One region of the Lactobacillus sp. ESL1191 genome, then DNA from elsewhere that is predicted to be linked to it. Evidence: predicted binding sites of a transcription regulator. Region 1 holds the regulator's gene; each other region holds the start of a gene.
What was found. The regulator HrcA, encoded in region 1, represses chaperone genes, less so after heat shock. The targets are predictions, from matches to a motif close to TTAGCACTCNNNNNNNNNGAGTGCTAA.
Positions count from the first base shown of each region.

Region 2: a site for HrcA is predicted at 3,263-3,289, ahead of ACSYSN_RS06715 (Hsp20/alpha crystallin family protein). Genes of this name have one in related genera too.
Region 3: a site for HrcA is predicted at 3,982-4,008, ahead of ACSYSN_RS02340 (ATP-dependent Clp protease ATP-binding subunit). Genes of this name have one in related genera too.

Region 1 is NZ_CP196365.1:872,892-879,578, forward strand. Features, by position in the region: gene dnaK (molecular chaperone DnaK) at 1-1,280, opposite strand, end outside; gene grpE (nucleotide exchange factor GrpE) at 1,299-1,892, opposite strand; gene hrcA (heat-inducible transcriptional repressor HrcA) at 1,905-2,954, opposite strand; gene ribF (riboflavin biosynthesis protein RibF) at 3,071-4,003, opposite strand; gene truB (tRNA pseudouridine(55) synthase TruB) at 4,023-4,916, opposite strand; gene ACSYSN_RS04635 (ribosome-binding factor A) at 4,957-5,319, opposite strand; gene infB (translation initiation factor IF-2) at 5,338-6,687, opposite strand, start outside.
Region 2 is NZ_CP196365.1:1,338,644-1,345,330, forward strand. Features, by position in the region: gene ACSYSN_RS06690 (SOS response-associated peptidase family protein) at 1-360, shown strand, start outside; tRNA gene ACSYSN_RS06695 (tRNA-Gly) at 451-521, shown strand; gene ACSYSN_RS06700 (CPBP family intramembrane glutamic endopeptidase) at 564-1,226, opposite strand; gene ACSYSN_RS06705 (Y-family DNA polymerase) at 1,335-2,648, opposite strand; gene greA (transcription elongation factor GreA) at 2,725-3,186, opposite strand; gene ACSYSN_RS06715 (Hsp20/alpha crystallin family protein) at 3,392-3,814, shown strand; gene ACSYSN_RS06720 (C1 family peptidase) at 3,943-5,259, shown strand; gene ACSYSN_RS06725 (nucleoside hydrolase) at 5,311-6,249, opposite strand; gene ACSYSN_RS06730 (ABC transporter permease) at 6,258-6,687, opposite strand, start outside.
Region 3 is NZ_CP196365.1:421,776-428,462, forward strand. Features, by position in the region: gene ACSYSN_RS02330 (peptide chain release factor 3) at 1-1,314, shown strand, start outside; gene ACSYSN_RS02335 (DUF1827 family protein) at 1,359-1,640, opposite strand; gene ACSYSN_RS02340 (ATP-dependent Clp protease ATP-binding subunit) at 1,742-3,934, opposite strand; gene ykzS (protein YkzS) at 4,138-4,320, shown strand; gene ACSYSN_RS02350 (phosphocarrier protein HPr) at 4,431-4,697, shown strand; gene ptsP (phosphoenolpyruvate--protein phosphotransferase) at 4,697-6,430, shown strand; gene spxA (transcriptional regulator SpxA) at 6,575-6,687, shown strand, end outside.

The DNA of each region.
Region 1 (6,687 bases):
CGCCCTAAGGTCTTGTCGTCAGCTGCCATTGGCCGTTCACCTTGCAGAACGTGCACGTCAACGGCTGGTTGGTTGTCGGCTGCAGTTGAGAAAATTTGACTCTTAGAAGTCGGAATAGTCGTATTCTTTTCAATTAACTTGGTGAAGACGCCGCCCATTGTTTCAATTCCAAGTGACAGTGGTGTAACATCAAGCAAAACGACATCCTTAACGTCACCGGAGATAACTCCCCCTTGAATTGCAGCACCAAGGGCCACGGCTTCATCTGGGTTAATGGAGTGATCAGGCTCCTTGCCAGCCCACTTCTTAACGGCTTCTTGAACAGCTGGAATACGAGTTGAACCACCGTTTAAGATTACCTTGTCGATGTCACCGACAGTCAGCTCCGCATCCTTTAAGGCATTATCAAATGGGACCTTGGTCCGGTCAACTAAATCGGCGGTTAATTCATCAAACTTAGCCCGGGTTAAGTCGGCTTCCAGGTGGAGTGGACCCGCTTCACCAGCTGAGATGAACGGCAGTGAGACGTGGGTTGAGGAAACGCCGGACAGGTCTTTTTTAGCCTTTTCAGCCGCATCCTTGAGCCGTTGCAAGGCCATCTTGTCCTTGGACAAGTCAACGCCATTTTCGTCCTTAAAGTTCTTAATCAGCCAGTCGATAATCTTGTTATCAAAGTCATCCCCGCCGAGCTTGGTATCACCATTAGTAGAAAGGACTTGGAAGACGCCATCACCCAGCTGCAAAACGGAAACATCGAAGGTACCACCACCGAGGTCATAAACCAAGACTTTCTCATCTTCAGCATCCTTGTCAAGACCGTATGCCAAGGATGATGCAGTTGGTTCGTTGATAATCCGCTTAACCTCTAGGCCAGCAATCTTACCAGCATCTTTAGTTGCTTGACGCTGTGCGTCATTAAAGTAAGCTGGGACCGTAATAACTGCTTCTGTAACCTTTTCACCTAAGTAATCTTCAGAAAACTTCTTGATGTACTGCAAAATCATTGCCGAAATTTCTTGTGGTGTATAAGTTTTATCAGCAATCTTGACCTTGTAATCGGCCTCACCCATGTGTCGCTTGATGGATGAAATTGTGTTAGGGTTAGTGATCGCTTGCCGCTTGGCAACTTCACCAACCTGAATTTCACCATCTTTAAAAGCGACTACAGATGGAGTAGTCCGATTACCCTCTGGATTAGTAATGATTTTTGGTTCTTTACCCTCTAAAACAGCCACTGCTGAGTTGGTTGTTCCGAGGTCAATTCCGATAACTTTTGACATTGATAAACTTCCTTTCACTTATTGTGCAACAACGACCATTGCTGGTCTTAAAGTTCGATCTTTATATAAATAGCCTTTTTGTAAGACTTGGACAACGGTGTCCTTTTGATCATCATTTTCCGCTTCAACTGTTTGAACAGCCTGGTGTAATGTCGGATCAAATTTGCCGCCTGCTGCCGCGATTTCGCTGATACCATGATCCTTCATGGCTTTAACGAGTGCATCAAGGGTCATCTGTACCCCTTTCTTAAGCTGCTTAGAGGCCTCATCATCAACCTTGGTCGACAGGGCCCGCTCCAAATTATCCATTGCTGGCAAAATATCCTTAGCCAAAGATTGTGACTCATACTTAATCAGCTGGCTTCGCTCATTATTGTAGCGATTTTGCATGTTCTGCATTTCCGCCTGACTGCGCAGGAACTTGTCTTCTAAGTCCTGATTTTGCTTTTGGGCCTTAATCAATTCTGCTTTTACCTGCTCAGCAGTGGTCTTGGGTGTTTGGTCCGCTGCAGCCGCGGTTTTAGCTTTAGCCGTAGCGGTTTTTTTGACCTTAGCCTGCTCTGGCTGCCCTTGTTTCTGTTCTTTAGCACCGGTGTCTTTTTCTTTATTCACGGCTAACCTCCTTTATTTAAATCGACCATAATACTCCAGCAGCTTCTTAGCTAGCTCATTCCTAAAATATTCTAATAGTCCTATTACCTGCGAATACGGCATATTGTTAGGACCAAGCAAGGCAATTACCCCCTTGCCATGTGTTCCAACACTGTATTCTGCCGTAAGCAAACTGTAGTCCTTGAGCAAGTCATTCGAAAGCTCCGAGCCCAAACTAACCCTGATGGGATGTTGGCCAATTTGGCTACTAGTCCGCTGGTCAACTAAGCTGGAAATCAACTCATTATGATCAATCAGCTCATAGAGTGACCTCAAATTGGCCACATTACTTAACGATGAGCTGTTGAGCAAGTTAATCTGCCCGTCGACATACATCTGTTCACTGGTCGCATCATTAATAACCTCTTCAACCAGTTCCAACAAGTCACCAGCATGGTTGCTGGTCAGCTTCTTGCCTAGATTATGATTAAGCAAGGCAGGCGTTACCTCATTCAAGGTCTTTCCCACCAGCTCATCATTAATCATCCGTACAGCTTTCTCAATTTCATCGCCATGAATATTAGTTGGCAAACTATAAACTTGGTTATGGACGTTGCCGTCACTAGTCACCAAGATCGCCATAATCTGTCTACTAAACAAAGGCACAATCCGGAAACCCGTGATAGTCAGGGCACTACTCTCTGGCCCTTCCGCAAATGCCGTATAATTAGTCAAGTCCGAGAGAATCTTGGCTGCTTCCTGAACTATTTCATTAACCTGGTGAAACGGCTGATCCAGCTGATTGACAATCCGCTCATAGGCAGAAGACGGAATTTGAAGTGGTTCTACCAGGTGATCAAGATAATAGCGGTAACCCTCAGTTGATGGCACGCGGCCGCTAGACAGGTGCGTTTTTTCAATTAGGCCTTGGTCTTCTAAGACCGCCATCTCGTTGCGAATCGTCGCACTCGACACCTTAATTGGTAACTGCATCATCACCGTTTTTGAACCAACCGGATCATTAGTCTGGGTAAAATCATTAATAATTGTTTTTAAAATTAGTTCTTGACGTTCGGTCAACATAGATATCGCCCTCACTTTTAGCACTCTTATCAAACAGGTGCTAACAATTATTATGATACTAGTATTTAGCAGAAAGTCAAGTCGAGTGCTAAATTTTGCCCAATAAAATCATTAGGCTAGTGGTGATGAGCAAAATATGCCTTGATTTCCGCCTCATCTTTGGCCATCTGGGCTCGTAATTCTGCCAAATTAGCAAACTTAATTTCGCCTCTCGTGTACTTGTACCATTTAATTACCATTTCTTGGTCGTATGCTTCTTCATCAAATCCAAATAAATTAGATTCGATAAAAATTTGCCGCCCTTCCTGAATGGTCACATTGTAGCCTACACTAGTCATCGAGTCGTACCACTTGCCCTTAAGCTTGGTCTTGGTGGCATAAACCCCAACCTTCGGCACAACCTTGTGCTCAGTCCATACCAAGTTTGCCGTCGGATAGCCCAGTTTATGACCATTACGCAGACCATGGCCAACGATTCCGGTCATTACATAGGGCGTTCCCAGCAATTCGGTCGCCAGTGCCATTTCACCAGCCTTTATCGCATCCTTAATTTCGGTCGACCCAATCTTTTGACCGTCATATGACTGCTGGGGAACTTCGATAATATCAAAGCGCCCCTTAGCAAAATTGGGAAAGTTTTTCATGTTGGCGACAGCTCGGGGCCCGTAAGTATAATCAAACCCAGCCACTACGGTATCCGCCTGCAGCTTAACCACAATCTGGTCGACGAACTCTTGAGCGGTCAGCTTGCTTAAACGATCATTGAAATGCATCACCAGCAAATAGTCCACCCCAAGCTTGCGCATTTTATATGCTTTTTCATTCAAACTATCGATGTAGGTTACCTCTGCCTTTTGATATACCTCTTTGGGATGTCGGTTAAAAGTCATCACGACCAGTGGATGTCCCTTCTGCTTGGCCTGCTCTTGCGCAATCTTAATCAATTGTTGATGACCGCGGTGAACTCCGTCAAAAAAGCCCAGTACCAGCACAATTGGCCCCGGGATAAGATTTTCTTTAAGCGGATAAGTTAAATGAATAATTTGCACGATAAGACCTTCATTTCACCTAATTATTTTGTAAAAGCATTAATTCAGGACGGTAGTTATAATCATCTTTTTGATAAATTGCCTTAACCCTACCATTGTACCGTAAGGCCACCTTTTTTGCATTCGTTTTTAATGTAATGGCCGCCCCATTATTGACTTTAAGCCACTGACTGGCACTAAGTTCAACCTGCTGGTAATCCTTAAAAAAAAGGTCAAGAGGTTGCAGAAAGTCTGGGACCTGTGCTGGACTGCCAGCTATTAGGTCAAGTTTAACGGCCTGACTGAGGTCAAAGCCTGAGCTAACCGTACGGCGCAAACTTTTCATCACTGCCGGAACGCCCAGTACCGTTCCCAAATCATTGACCAGTGAGCGCACATAGGTACCCTTACTGCAGGCAATTTTAAAGTTAAAAGTAACTTGGCCGCGCTGCTCATCAAAGGTCGGCGCGCCAACTAAGTCATACGCTGAAACCGTTACTTGTCTACGGGTCCGCTCCACCTCAATGCCAGCCCGCGCATATTCATACAGGTGCTTGCCCTTAACCCGAACTGCAGAATAAATTGGCGGCACTTGTTCAATCGTACCCACAAATTTTTGCATGGCTTTTTTAAGTTCATCAGCGGACACTGCACTGGTTATCTTTTTTTCGTTTAAGACTGTTCCACTGACGTCATACGAGTCGGTCGCAAAGCCTAAGATGCCAGTTCCTTCATATTCTTTGCCTTTAGTATGCATTAACTCAATCAACTTGGTGGCCTGGCCCACTGCAATTGGCAAAACACCGGTGACATCAGGGTCTAAGGTCCCTGCATGGCCAATCTTTTTGGTATGCAATATTTTCCGTAACTGGTAGACCACATCACTGCTGGTCATGCCCTTATCTTTGTCAATTACTAAAATTCCATTCATTATTTTACCTTGCCCATTAAAAAAGCGCTCAACAGCGCTTTGCTTAATTGTTACGATCCGCATCCTGTTTCTTTAGTTCAGCAATCAGATGATCAATTTTGCTACCATACTTGACTGAGTTGTCCCGTTTAAAAATTAGTTCAGGAACCTTATAAACGGTCAAGCTTTGTCCAAGCAAGTGCCGCATCATTCCTTTTGCTTTTTCTAAACCAGCAGCAGCTTCTTCTTCTTTTTGCCTATCTTCAGACAAAATACTGTAATAGATGGTGGCATACGACAGGTCATTAGTACATTCCACCGCCGTAATGGTAACATCATTGACACGTGGATCACGGATATTTTTCCGCAAAATTTTAGTTAATTCACGGAGGATTTCTCCTTCAACACGACCAATTCTATGCTTCATGTTTTCCTCCCAGGATAATTACTTAGGCTTAACTTCCTGCTGTTCAACAGCTTCAAGTTCGTCACCGACCTTGATGTCATTGTACCCTTCAATCGTCAAGCCACAGTCGAAACCTTGCTTGACTACCTTGACGTCATCCTTAAACCGCTTAAGTGAAGCCACCTGACCAGTATAGACAACCACACCATCGCGAATGAGGTTGACTTCTGAATCACGTGAGACGTAGCCATTATCAACAAAAGCACCAGCAATTGTGCCAACTTTAGAAACTTTCCAAGTTTCACGCACCGTCAGGTTACCAACGACCTTATCTTCATAGGTTGGCTCAAGCATTCCTTGCATAGCTGCCTTCACGTCGTCAATTGCCTTATAAATGATGCTGTATAAGCGAACGTCGACCCCATCGGCTTCAGCTTGAGACCGGGCGGTGGCAGTTGGACGCACGTTAAAGCCAATGATAAAGGCATTTGAAGCAGCAGCCAGCGTAACGTCCGATTCATTAACCGCTCCGACCCCAGCGTGAATGATGTTCACCCGGACACCTTCAACTTCAATCTTTTCAAGTGATTGTTGCAAAGCCTCAGCTGATCCTTGAACATCGGCCTTTAAGACTACGCCTACTTCCTTCATGTTTTCCTTCTTCATCGTGTCAAACAGGTTGTCTAACGTCACGTGCTGCACGTTTTCACGTGCATGTTGTAAAGCTGCTTGAGCCCGTTGTTCACCGACACTGCGCGCGGTCTTTTCATCATCAAAGACTACAATCTTATCAGCAGATTCTGGAACATCATTTAGTCCGGTGATTTCAACCGGCATCGATGGGGTGGCCTTCTCAACTTGACGACCACGATCATTCGTCATCACCCGTACGCGCCCGAAGCGGTTACCAACAACGATTGGATCACCGGTATGAAGCGTACCTTGTTGCACGAGCAAGTCCGCAACGGGACCACGTCCCCGCGACAGGTGGGCCTCAATTACCGTACCAATGGCCTTTTGAGTAGGATCAGCTTTAAGTTCCATCACATCTGCCTGCAGTAAAATCATCTGCAATAATTCGTCAACATTTTCACCTGTTTTAGCAGAGATGTTAACGAAAATGGTCTCGCCACCGTAATTTTCCGGAATCAAGTTGTATTTCATTAATTGTTCTGTGACGTGGGCAGGATTGGCACCAGGCGCATCCATCTTATTAATTGCTACAATAATTGGCACCTTAGCACTTTTGGCATGGTCGATTGCCTCAATAGTTTGCGGCATGACCCCGTCGTCGGCGGCAACAACCAAGATAACAATATCAGTAACTTCAGCACCCCGTTCACGCATGTTAGAGAAGGCAGCATGACCTGGTGTATCCAGGAAGGTAAT
Region 2 (6,687 bases), 470 kb from region 1:
GCGGAAAAACCGTCGCTGTGGGACAGCTCCTTTGCAAAACGGCGTTGTCTCATTATTGCCAAGCAATTCTTTGAATCCGGGCCGCAAACTTATCTAGCTAGCAACGGCCGCCGTTACCATGAACGTTTCAGTTTTCGCAATGAAACTGAACCATTGACCTTAATTGCCGGAATTTATCAAGAAGACCATTTCGCCATGGTGACGACTGCCCCTAATTCAGTAATGGCACCACTTCATGACCGAATGCCCTTAGTCATTCAACCCCAGGAATTGCGGCAGTGGCTCTTTCAAAACTTCACTTCATTGCTTGACCGTAGTCAGATACCCCTAGCCGTCAGCAAAATACCGCAAAGACAATAGCCAATCTGCTACTTTTGCTAGTTACCGGTCTAAATTTTTTAAATCGAAACTTGGATTTAGACCAAAAACATGGTAAACTGGTTCAGTAATGCGGGTATAGTTTAATGGTAGAACGTTAGCTTCCCAAGCTGAAGATGCGGGTTCGATTCACGCTATCCGCTTGAAACAAAAAAGGCAATGACTTAAGTCATTGCCTTTTTTTGTTAGGTCATAATAACCAAGATCAATCCGTTAACTATTGCCAAGTAGACAGGCATCCAGAGCGTTTGGGTATAGAGGTAAGACCAAGCAAAGATGGCACCAAAGATCAAATTGACCACCAGTAACGGCAGCGAATTTTGCCAATTGAGCAGGCTAAAGACCAAGCCCGAAGCAAGTGTCCCCAGCGCAGCTGTCATTACGGTGTTACGCCGGAAGGCATAGTTAAACAAAAATCCAGTCGCCAGAAATTCCTGCAGCACAGGTACGACAATACCTACTGCCAATAATAAAAACCAGTACGTACCACTTGCTTCATGGTGCAAGTAGTCAAGCTGAAAGCCATACAGTTTGAGTTTGCCATAAGACTGTAACCACGACACGCTAATCCGCAGAACCGTCACGACCACCGTCAAGCCCACAATAAGACCGAATTCACTCAACCATGAGCCCGTGAAACTGCGGTCGAAATAACGCTGCTCCCGGTTAAAACGATAAATAAAAAACAACAAAACCATCAGTGAAATCGTGACAAATAAAATTAAGTCCCAGATGTGAATTGGTGAATTGTTAGTAACAAGCTTAACTACGCCAGCAACCATTATGTAGCCAATTAAGTAAATGGCATAGCGAATTAGGTTGCCTTCTCTTGATGCTGGTGTATTCACAAAAATTACCTCTATCCAATGTGTACCTTACAAGTCCCATATTATAGCAAAAAAAGGCCGCTTTATGAAATGCCAGCTGTTTTTTCTCCTGCAGACCGGCCATAATGCTTACTCATAAGCATTACCACCATTGTGACCACCAACCAGGCTGCTACGTCTGATGGCGGTCGCCCCGGGCAACAGACTGGAAGCCCGGATTAGACTGGTAAAACCGTACCTTTGTCTAATCCGATCGATAGTCAGATCAATGGTATGTTTTTTTAGCTGTTCAGCAGGTTGAACAAAAAAGGTTAGCTGGTCGCTAGTTGCAGGGACCAAGTGGCCACAACTTACTCCTATTTCTCGGACAGGCTCGCCATGCCAATTTTTGCGCAAAAGTGCAATGAGTTCTTGCGCCAGCAGGTCATTGTCATTAGTGGGGAGAATTTTTTGCTGAACGCTGAAACCCTTGCGGTTGCCATCTTGCTGATATCGTGAAAAGCCAATATGTAGACTAAGGCAGCCGGCCTGCAGGTGATGTGCCCGAATCCGAGCGGCCACCTGCTCACCAATTTCACGGAGGACGATTTCCAGCTCACGTTGGACCGTATAATCCCTTGTTAAGATTTGCGAATTACCATAGCTTTTCGTCCGCGGTTGGTACTTTTGACTGATGATACTACGGTCAACCCCCCAACTCATGGCAAATAATTGTGCGCCAATAACCCCGAATTCTTTTTGTAAAATAGCCGGATCAGTGTGAGCTAATTCATACATATTATTAATCTGTAACCGGTGCAGACGCTTGGCCGTTCTCTTGCCAATCCCCCAAACATCTTCTAAATTAGGAAGCCGCCAAATTGTGTCGGGCACATCAATGTAGTGCCAGTAATCAATCATCGATTCCCGGTGTTTAGCCGAAGTATCCATTGCCAACTTGGCCAGTAGGGGATTTTCACCGATCCCACAAGTCGTGTATAGTCCCAGCTCCTTTCTAATTTTTACTTGAATTTGCCGTGCCACCAAGTAAGGATCGTCACCAAACAAGTGCCAGGACTTGGTCATGTCAATCATCGACTCATCAATTGAATAAGCATGGATGTCCTCCTCAGCTGCATATTCCCGCAAAATGTCCAGCACTTGCATGCTACGCCTGATATATAAGTTCATATGTGGTTCTACTAAGATCAAATCGGGGGCCGCATCACTATTAGGTAGGTCACGTACTCGCATCACATTAGTCAAACCATACTTCTTTTTTGCCAGTGGCGACGCTGCCATGATTAATCCCGCGCCCGCCTTACTGTCAGGCTGGTGGGAAACCACTGCTAATACTGCCTTCATCGGATTGAGTCCCCACTTAAGTGCCTCACAACTGGCAAAAAAAGACTTGTTATCAATCATTAAAATCACGCGATGCGGTTCATAGCGGTAATCATACATCATCTTCACCCTCTGTTCCAAACTACTGTTCGATTATCAATTATAGAAACATACGTTTGAACAAGCAAGTAAAAACTTATTTAATCGCAATGATAGTTACCTGGTATTCACCAGCTGGTGCTTCTACCTTAACCTTACTTCCGACCGTTTTTTTCATGATGGACTGTCCCAATGGTGAATCATAGGCCACCTTACCGGCTGTAAGATCGGCCTCCAGCTGGCCCACAAGTTGATACTCCACTGTTTCTTCCTCATCAGCAAATTTCAAAGTGACGGTTTTGCCTAAGTCAACCTTGCCGTCTGCGCTTTTTTCAACAATTTCGGCATACTTTAACTGCTTGTCCAAGTAACGCAACCTGCTCTGCAAGTGTCCCAAGTCCCGTTTAGCTTCCGTATATTCAGTGTTTTCTGACAGGTCGCCTAAGGCTCGTGCCTCCTGCAAAATCTTAATCCGACGGGGCCGGTCCTGCTTTAACCGAGTAATCTCATCCTTGATTTTTTGGTAACCGGTTGGTGTCATTTTTTGATAATAAACCATTATTTTCTCTCCCTACTTTTTTAAAAAATTATCCACAAGCATTTAATGCTATTTTACCAGCATTTAAGCGACTTATTTGGCACTCAAAAATAAAGAGTGCCAATTATTTTATTTTTCCTAATCTGCATACTATAATAAGCAGTGTAAGGAAGAAATGAAAGTCTTCCGTTACAAAATAAAGTTAATTTGAAAGGAAGTTTTTACTATGGCAAATGAAATGATGAATCGGCACAATGACATTTTTGATGCGATGAATGACTGGTTTGATCTTCCAAAGAAAATTTTTGACAACAATGAAATGGCAAAATTAATGCAGGCAGATGTCGTGGAAAACGACCACGAATACGTTATTAAAGTTGACCTGCCCGGCATGGATAAGGACAAGATTAACCTTAGTTATAACAATGGTATTTTGAGCGTTTCAGGTTCGCGCAAGTCCTTCAAGGACATGTCCAAAGATGGTAGTCTTATCCACCGCGAAAGAAGTGAGGGTCACATCTCCCGCAGCTTCAGGCTCCCAAATGTTGCAGCTAGTGACATCCATGCCAAGTATGACAATGGGGTACTGACCATTAACCTACCAAAACAAAGCGCTAGTGAAAGCGAAAACTCGATCCAAATCGACTAGCTATCCAGAGCGTTTTAGGACAGCCCAAGATAATTACTTTGGTAAAACGAGTTCAAATATTGAACTCGTTTTTGTTTTGGCTTAGAATAGAAGATAATTTAAAATTAAATTAAAAAGGAGATTAATTTATGGGACATCAGGTTACCGTCCAAGAAATCGAAAAATTTGCAGACCAATTCAATGCCAACCCTAAAAATCAAGTTATTGCCCGCGCCGCTCAAAAGAGTGGCGTACAGGCAGCCGCATATAACGAGCGGGTGCAAGCTGAATTAAATCGGGTTTTTTCAACTGAACTAGACACTGAAAACGTTACTAATCAGCGCCAATCGGGGCGCTGCTGGGAGTTTGCGACACTCAATATTTTGCGCCATAACTTTGGCAAGCAGCACCACGTTAAGAACTTCACCTTCTCGCAAAGCTACAACTTCTTCTGGGACAAGATTGAACGCGCAAATATTTTTTATGAGAACATTCTAGCTACTGCTGACCAGGCACTAGACTCCCGTACCGTTAAGGCTTACCTTGAAGATGCGGGAGCAGACGGCGGACAATTTCACATGGCCGCTGCCCTAATAGCAAAATATGGGGTAGTACCATCTTATGCCATGCCGGAGAATGCTAACACCAACAATACTCATGCCTTTGCCAAGACACTTGGCGACAAACTGAGAAAAGATGCCCTAGTGCTGCGCGCGTTAAAGCAAAAAGGTCAGGAAGATCAACTTGCCAAAGTACGCGAGCAACTCTTGAGTGAAGTGTATCAAATGACAGCTATTGCAGTCGGTGAGCCGCCCCGGAAGTTTGATCTCGAATACCGCGACGACGACAAAAACTACCACTTGGACAAGGACTTGACACCACTCGAGTTCTTGCACAAGTATATGGGCGACGTTGACTTCGATGACTACGTTGTCCTAACTAACGCGCCCGACCATGAATATAACAAACTGTATGGTTTACCCTTTGAAGACAATGTAGCAGGATCTTATCGTATCAAGTTTCTCAACGTACCAATGGAATATCTCGAATCAGCATCCGTTAGTCAATTAAAAGACGGCGAAGCCGTCTGGTTTGGCAATGAAGTTGGTGCCCAAAGCGACCGCCAGCAGGGTTACCTCAACAGCGACCTGTACCAGTACACTGACTTATATGGGGTTGACCTCAAAATGTCTAAGGGTGACCGACTACGTACCGGAGCTGGAGCTTCCACTCATGCCATGACCATTGTGGGAGTTGACGAAGACCAGGGCCACATCCGCCAATGGAAAGTGGAAAATTCCTGGGGTGAAAAGAACGGCGACAAGGGCTTCTTTGTCATGAATAACGACTGGTTCAGAGACTATACTTATGAAGTAGTTGTCCACAAGAAGTACCTAACCCCCGACCAAGTCGCCTTGGCAGAAGGCCCAGTAACCGACCTACCCGCCTGGGATTCACTTGCCTAGTAATAAATTAAGATGCAAACAAAAAACGAGATTCACAAGAATCTCGTTTTTTTAGTTAGTTCGCATGAGCAGTTCATCAAACCGCTGGAAAAATTTTTCTTTATCAGCCTTGGTTACTAGGGTAAGCTCGCGACCATTTGGATCATCAACCAACCGGCCAGCAGCCACGCCAGCGGTAATTACCTTGACCCGGTGCTGCTCTACCCGCGCAACAACTTCTGGATAAAGTGCACTAATAGTCGTCAAAACATCCCAGAAGTACAGCTGAGCGGTTTGAATCGGTGGATTAACCAAGAGACTGTAAGCTTGCCCCACTAAGTCAATGGCTGGGTACTTGCGCAGGCGAGCCCAATGCATTCTGAGTTCATCGGTTAAGGGTAATTCTTCGCTACTTTCAAGTCCCACCACCTGCATTGGAATAGCCGAGTCTAAAACGCGAGCAACGGCATCTGGGTCCCAGAAGGCATTCCATTCCTGGCTGCCGTCAGCATTGACCTGAACCACATTGCCATGGCCATCAAGTGACCCACCCATCCAATAAAGTCGAGCAATTTTAGTTTCAATTGCCGGACTGGCATCAAGTGCTCGGGCTAGATCAGTTAAAGGTCCGGTCATCACCAAAGTTACTGGCGCGCTCGCCTGTTCAAGCTTGGCTATCATATCTAAGTGCGCCGGCTGCTGCGCCTGCTTAGTGACCACTTTACCTGCTTCATTTAACATTGGCAGGTAGTTGAAGGAATATGAGGCCGTCCGCCACTCTGCTGGAAACTGATTGACGGCGCGAGAAGTTGACCTGGCAACTTCTAACTTGTCACCACGTAAGTTGAAACGGTCGGTCAGCTTTTGACAAACTGCGACAGCTGGATCTACATAGCCGTCGGCATCAATTGCGCTAACACCTAATAGTTTAATGTTGGGGGCTTGCAAAAAAAGCAAGTACGACACCAGGTCATCAATATTGCCGTCATGGTTAAAATAAATTTCTTTCATCGTTCTCCCTACTTAGACTTAATATAATTTTGGCCGTCGGCTGCAGGTGCAACTGACTTACCAAAGAACAAAACCAGTATCACAATCGTAATCACATATGGTGCAATCTGCATGTAAACCGCCGGAATATGGTTGAAAAACGGCAACTGATTACCGATAATGCTAAGACTCTGGGCAAAACCGAAAAATAGTGAAGCAAGCATCGCGCCAAGTGGGTTCCATTTACCGAAAATCATCGCGGCTAAGGCCATAAACCCTTGACCAGCAATTGTAGAAACGGAAAAGTTACCAGAAATCGCCTCTGCAAAGACCGCCCCACCAATGCCGCCCAAAAAGCCAGAAATCAACACACCTGCGTAGCGCATACCGTAAACATTGACCCCCATCGTGTCAGCCGCCTGTGGATTTTCCCCACAAGAACGCAGCCGCAAGCCAAGG
Region 3 (6,687 bases), 450 kb from region 1:
GATACGCCGGGGCACGAAGATTTTTCGGAAGATACCTACCGAACACTGATGGCAGTTGATGCGGCAGTGATGGTAATTGATGCGGCCAAGGGTATTGAGCCGCAGACTAAGAAACTTTTTAAGGTGGTCAAGCAACGCGGTATTCCAATTTTTACTTTTATGAATAAACTTGATCGCGACGGGCGGCCTCCGCTCGATCTGATTGCTGAATTAGAAGACTTGTTGGGCATTGAGGGGATAGCGATGAACTGGCCGATTGGATCGGGTCAGACGCTCAAAGGTCTCTATGACCTCGCTAATAACCAGGTCGAGTTATACCACCAGGAGGGGGAAGACCGGTTTTTACCGCTGGATCAAGCGGGCTTGTTACCAGCCACTGAACCTTTTAGTCAAAATCCTGAATTCCAGGACACCTTGGGTGAAATAGAGCTGATCAAGGAAGCTGGTAATAGCTTTGATCAAGGCAAAATCGCCAAGGGAGACCAAACTCCAGTCTTCTTTGGATCAGCCCTGACTAATTTTGGGGTTGAAACTTTTTTGAAGAGTTTCGTCCAATTAGCGCCTGCTCCAGCTAGCCATACGATTAATGAAGGTGAAGAGCTTAGTGCGGAAGATGCAGAGTTTTCCGGTTTTGTTTTTAAAATCCAAGCCAACATGAATCCTCACCACCGCGACCGGATTGCCTTTATTAGGGTTGGTAGTGGCGAGTTTAAACGGGGGCTTGACGTTACTTTGGCAAGAACCGGTAAGCCGATTCGCTTGAACAATGCGACTGAGTTTATGTCCAGCGAGCGTGTTCAGGTAACTGATGCCGTTGCCGGAGACATTGTCGGACTATATGACACGGGTAACTTTCAAATCGGCGATAGTATTTACGCGGGTAAGCGCAAGATTGTTTATCCGCCGCTGCCAGAATTTACGCCAGAATTGTTTGTGCGGGTAACGGCTAAGAATGTGATGAAGCAAAAGTCTTTCCACAAGGGGATGAACCAGTTGGTTCAAGAGGGTGCAATCCAGCTCTACCGTAACTACCAGACCGATGAGTATATCCTGGGCGCTGTTGGCCAATTACAGTTTGAAGTATTCAAGTTCAGGATGAAGAACGAATACAATTCAGATGTTGAGATGACCAGCATCGGCCATCGGGTGGCTCGGTGGATTGATCCCGACCAGCTTGATCCGGCGATGTCAAACAGCCGCAACCTGCTGGTCAAGGACCGCTATGACCAACCACTATTCCTCTTTGAAAACCAATTTGCAGAGCGCTTTTTCCAGGACAAGTATCCGGAAGTGAAATTGACTGAAAAATTATAAGTAACCAAAAAGACTGGCTTCATGCCAGTCTTTTTGGTTACTTATCACTTATCAATGTGAATTTCAATGACGTGTTGGCTTTTATCAGCAATTAACTCATATGCTGGATTCTTTTCTTTAATCAACCGTTCAATAACAAAGTTAGTCTCTTCCTTGCGAATGCGGCGATCATGATTCTCCAGTACAATGCCAATCGCCTCGTCACTTTCAGTATAAATGACGGAGGTATTACCCAAGGAGTATACCTTGACGTAGTTGACATTGGTTGTATTTAACTGGCTGTGAACTAATTCCCTATAACTATTGGTTACATCGATCAAATGCATGGATTTCACCCGTTTCTTTTAGTAGTTCTTTCATAGTTTAGTATACCGCTAATGGGGAAATTTTTCTTTAATAAATCATTCTTAACGTAAATTTGTTCTACTTAGCGTGGTTCTTCACTTTCAACGGGCGAGGTAACCGGTGCGGGTTCACTGATAACGATTTGGTCATCTTTGACGCTGGCTAAAAGATTCTTAGCGGCTAGGTGGTCAAGCTTGAAATCGGCTACCTTGTCTTCGATTTCTTCTTGAATAGTACGCCGCAGTGGGCGTGCACCCATTGCTGGGTTGTAGCCTTCTTCGACCAGCTTCTGCTTAGCATCGCTTGTTACGGTGATTTGCAGGCCCTGGGTTTTGACCATGTTGTTAACCTCTTCAAGCATTAGGTCAACGATTTGAACCAGGTCATCCTTAGTTAGTTCGTTGAATTCAATTACTTCATCCAGGCGGTTTAAAAACTCTGGCTTAAAGAATTGACTCATTGAACTTCTAGCCGAATCTGCTTTCTTATTGCTGCTTTCGGACGCAAAGCCGACGCTGGCCTGTTTGATATCTTGCCCGGCATTAGAAGTCATAATAATGATTGTATCCTTGAAGGAAACCGTCCGTCCTTGGGAGTCGGTTAGTCGACCATCATCCAAAATCTGTAAGAAGAGGTTCATGACAGATGGGTCGGCTTTTTCAATTTCATCTAGCAAAATTAGGCTGTAAGGGTTGCGGCGAACGCGTTCGGTTAATTGTCCAGCTTCCTCGTAGCCCACGTATCCTGGTGCAGAGCCAATTAACTTGGAGACTGAGTAAGATTCCATGTATTCAGACATGTCGAAGCGAATTAAGGCATTCTCTGAGCCAAACATTTGCTGGGCTAGTTGTTTGGCTAGTTCAGTCTTACCGACTCCGGTTGGTCCAACAAAGAGGAAGGAACCAATCGGTCTACCTGACTTGTTGAAGCCGATCCGGTTACGCCGGATGGCCCGTGCGACCTTGTCCACTGCCTTACTCTGACCAATCACATGGGCCTTCAGATTAGGTGCAAGGTTTTGCAATTGGTTTTCTTCTTGCTTTTGCAAGTCACCAACCGGAATACCCGTTTTTTCTTCAACAATCTTGTTCATAATTTTGTCAGTGATGATCGGCGATTTATCAGGATCAACCTTTTGGTCCTTCATCTCACTATACTTTTCAATTTGGTCCCGGTAATAGGCCGCTTTTTCGTAATCCTCATTTTTAAGTGATTCTTGCTTTAACTGTTGCGCTGCCTCAATTCGCTCTTTCATCTTTTCTTTGTCGACGTAAGGAATGGTTAGGTTCATCCGTGAGCCTGCTTCGTCGAGCAGGTCAATTGCCTTATCCGGTAAAAACCGGTCCTGGATGTAGCGCTCAGATAATTCAGCTGCCGCCTTAATGGCGTCATCGGTGTAGTGAACATGATGGTAGCCTTCGTAGCGCTTTTGGATACCCTTTAAAATTTTAATGGTTTCTGCAATTGAGGGCTCTTTCACATCAACTGGCTGGAACCGTCGTGCTAGCGCTGAATCTTTTTCGATTTCACGATATTCCTTCAGGGTGGTCGCACCAACTAGTTGCAAATCACCGCGAGCTAGCGCTGGTTTAATGATATTACCGGCGTCCATACCGCCTTCAGCGTTGCCCGCGCCTACAATCTCATGGATTTCATCAATAAATAAAATGATATCATCATGACTTTGCAATTCTTTGATTAACTGCTGCATCCGTTGTTCAAATTGCCCGCGAATTCCGGTACCTTGGACTAACGAGACTACGTTAAGTGAAATAATCCGCTTGTCTTGTAATTTGGCTGGCACTGAGCCATCAACAATTTGTTGGGCGAGTCCTTCAACGACTGCTGTTTTACCAACACCAGCTTCACCAATTAGGACCGGATTGTTCTTGGTTCGACGATTTAAAATTTCGATTACACGAGCGATTTCCTTGTCTCGGCCAATAACTGGGTCAATCTTGCCCTTTTTGGCCATAGCAGTTAGGTCTGTCCCAAACTGATCAAGCAGTGAGCGCCCGCCACCAGCGTTATTACCACTGCCGTTACTCATTTGTGGTCCATTGGGATTGTTGCCAGTATTTCCGTTATTAAAACTATTAAAGAGGTCGTTAAAGTCACCAAAGAACCCGTTGTTGTCGTTGTTCATATTGATATTTCCTTGTTGTTTCAATTCTTGATAACATTGTCCACATAAGCTGATTTCACGGCTCTGGCCATTCACCTTAGCAAAAAGATGGATGGATGCAGGCCGCTTTTGACAATTTTGACAAAGCAATTAAATTACCGCCTTTCACTTCAAGTTATGTTTATTAAATTATATAATTAGCACTCCCAATAATCAAGTGCTAAAACTTGGAACTTATTTTTTGTAAGCATCATCTAGTAGCACTGGTGTGATAGAATACAGCTGAGCAAACTAACCAAAATTTGCTAAAGCCGGTAGAAGTTAGTTTTAGTAAGAAAGAAATGGTGGTATATTTGGATTACCGAATAATTCTGGAGCAGCTTGCGACTGGTGAACTTGATCATTATGAAGTCAAACCAGAAGAGGCCTTTGCCTTCCAGGCTGCTTTAAGAACATTTGGCAAACGGCAGAATATAACCGGTAGGGCCTTACGGGGTGGAAAAATACTGTATTCGCAGTCAAAGACTGAACTTTGATGATGTAAACTGTTACATTTTTGTTGTTTAATTCACAAAAAAATGATAATCTAATACTCGAATAGGTAAATACTACCGGTTTGATTTTTTCAATTTAAAGGAGATATATAATGGAAAAACGCGATTTTCATGTCATTGCAGAAACAGGTATTCATGCTCGTCCAGCAACCCTTTTGGTCCAGGCTGCTTCTAAGTTCGGTTCAGACATCAACTTGGAATACAATGGCAAGTCAGTCAACCTGAAATCAATCATGGGTGTGATGTCACTTGGCGTTGGTAAGAATGCTGATGTTACAATCAGTGCCGACGGTGATGATGAGAAGGATGCAATTGAGACAATTTCCGAAACCATGAAAAAAGAGGGATTGGCTGAATAATGACCAAGACATTAAAAGGAATTGCTGCCAGTGATGGTATTGCTGTAGCTCCAGCATATCTCTTGGTAGAACCCGATCTTTCGTTTTCAAAAACTAATGTCAGTGATGTTGAAAGTGAAGTAGCCCGCTACAAGGATGCAATTTCAGTGTCAACGGCCGAAGTTGAAAAAATCCGTGATGATGCCAAGCAGAGTCTAGGCGAGGAAGAAGCTCAAGTTTTTGAAGCGCACCTGATGATTTTGAATGACCCTGAATTTACGGGTGCCATTGAAAATGAAATTAAGGAACAAAAGATTAACAGTGAAGCTGCGCTTGACGAAACTGCTCAAAAGTTCATTAGCATTTTTGAAGGTATGACCGATAATGCTTACATGCAACAACGTGCAGCGGACGTTCGTGATGTTTCGAAGCGGATTATGGCGCACTTGCTCGGCAAAGAATTGCCTAATCCAGCGGCCATCGACCATGAAGTAGTAGTTGTGGCCCATGACTTGACTCCAAGTGACACCGCTCAATTGAACAAGCAATTTGTTAAAGGCTTCGTGACTGATATTGGTGGCCGGACAGCGCACTCTGCCATTATGGCTCGCTCACTTGAATTGCCAGCCGTTGTAGGGACTGACTCAATTACTAAGGATGTTCAAAATGGTGACACTTTGGTGGTTGATGGTTTAAGTGGGGATGCAGTTATTGATCCAAGTAAGGAGCAGATTTCTGATTACCAGCAGAAGAGCGACACATTCTTAAAGCAGAAGGCTGAATGGCAGAAGCTAAAGAATGAACCGTCAGTGACTGCAGATGGCAAGAAGTTTACGATTGCTGCCAATATTGGTACGCCTAACGATATGGCAGGCGTGAACGAGAATGGTGCAGAAGCAGTCGGCTTGTACCGGACAGAGTTCTTGTACATGGATTCTAAGGACTTTCCTACTGAAGATGCGCAATATGATGCTTATAAAAAAGTTATCGAAGGCATGCATGGCAAACAAGTTATCATCAGAACCATGGACATCGGTGGCGACAAGCACTTGGATTACTGGGATTTGCCAGATGAAATGAACCCATTTTTAGGCGTTCGGGCCATCAGGTTATCTTTACAGAACGAAGAGATTTTTCGGACGCAGCTGCGTGCACTGCTGAGAGCGTCTGCTTATGGTAGTCTAGGAATTATGTTCCCAATGATTGGTACACTGAATGAATTGCGCAAAGCTAAGTCAATCTTAAATGAAGAAAGAGACCAGCTGACTAGTCAAGGTATAAGTGTTGGCAGTGACCTGCAAGTAGGAATGATGATTGAAGTTCCAGCTGCTGCAGTCTTGGCTGATCAATTTGCCAAGGAAGTTGACTTTTTCTCCATTGGTACTAATGACCTGATCCAATACTCAATGGCTGCTGATCGTGGTAATGACAACGTTTCTTACCTGTACCAACCGTCCAATCCAGCTGTCTTGCGGTTAATCAAGAACACAATTGACGCAGCTCATGACAATGGTATTTGGTGTGGCATGTGCGGCGAAGCTGCCGGTGATAGCACGATGTTCCCAATTCTATTAGCAATGGGATTAGATGAGTACTCAATGAGTGCAACTTCAATCTTACGGATTAGAAGTTTAATGAAAAAACTTGATACTAATGAAATTAAGGAATTGGCTAACCAGGCTTGTTTTGAATCTAAAACAGCTGAAGAGAACGAAAAGTTAGTTAGTGACTTAATGGCTAAAGTAGATAAATGATAAAAAGCACGTTAACGAAAGTTGATGTGCTTTTTTTAAATAAGTGCAAAGAAATGAATTATTTGCAAAAATCACTTACAAAAAAGAAGCATTGTGTTACAATGTTCACAGTAAGAAAAAAATGTTCAAAGGAGCGTGAAATATATGGTAAATTTATATATATCTCCAAGTTGTACCTCATGTCGGAAAGCCAAGGCGTGGTTAAAGAAGCATGATATTGCTTTTAAAGAAAGAAATATTTTTTCAGAACCACTGAC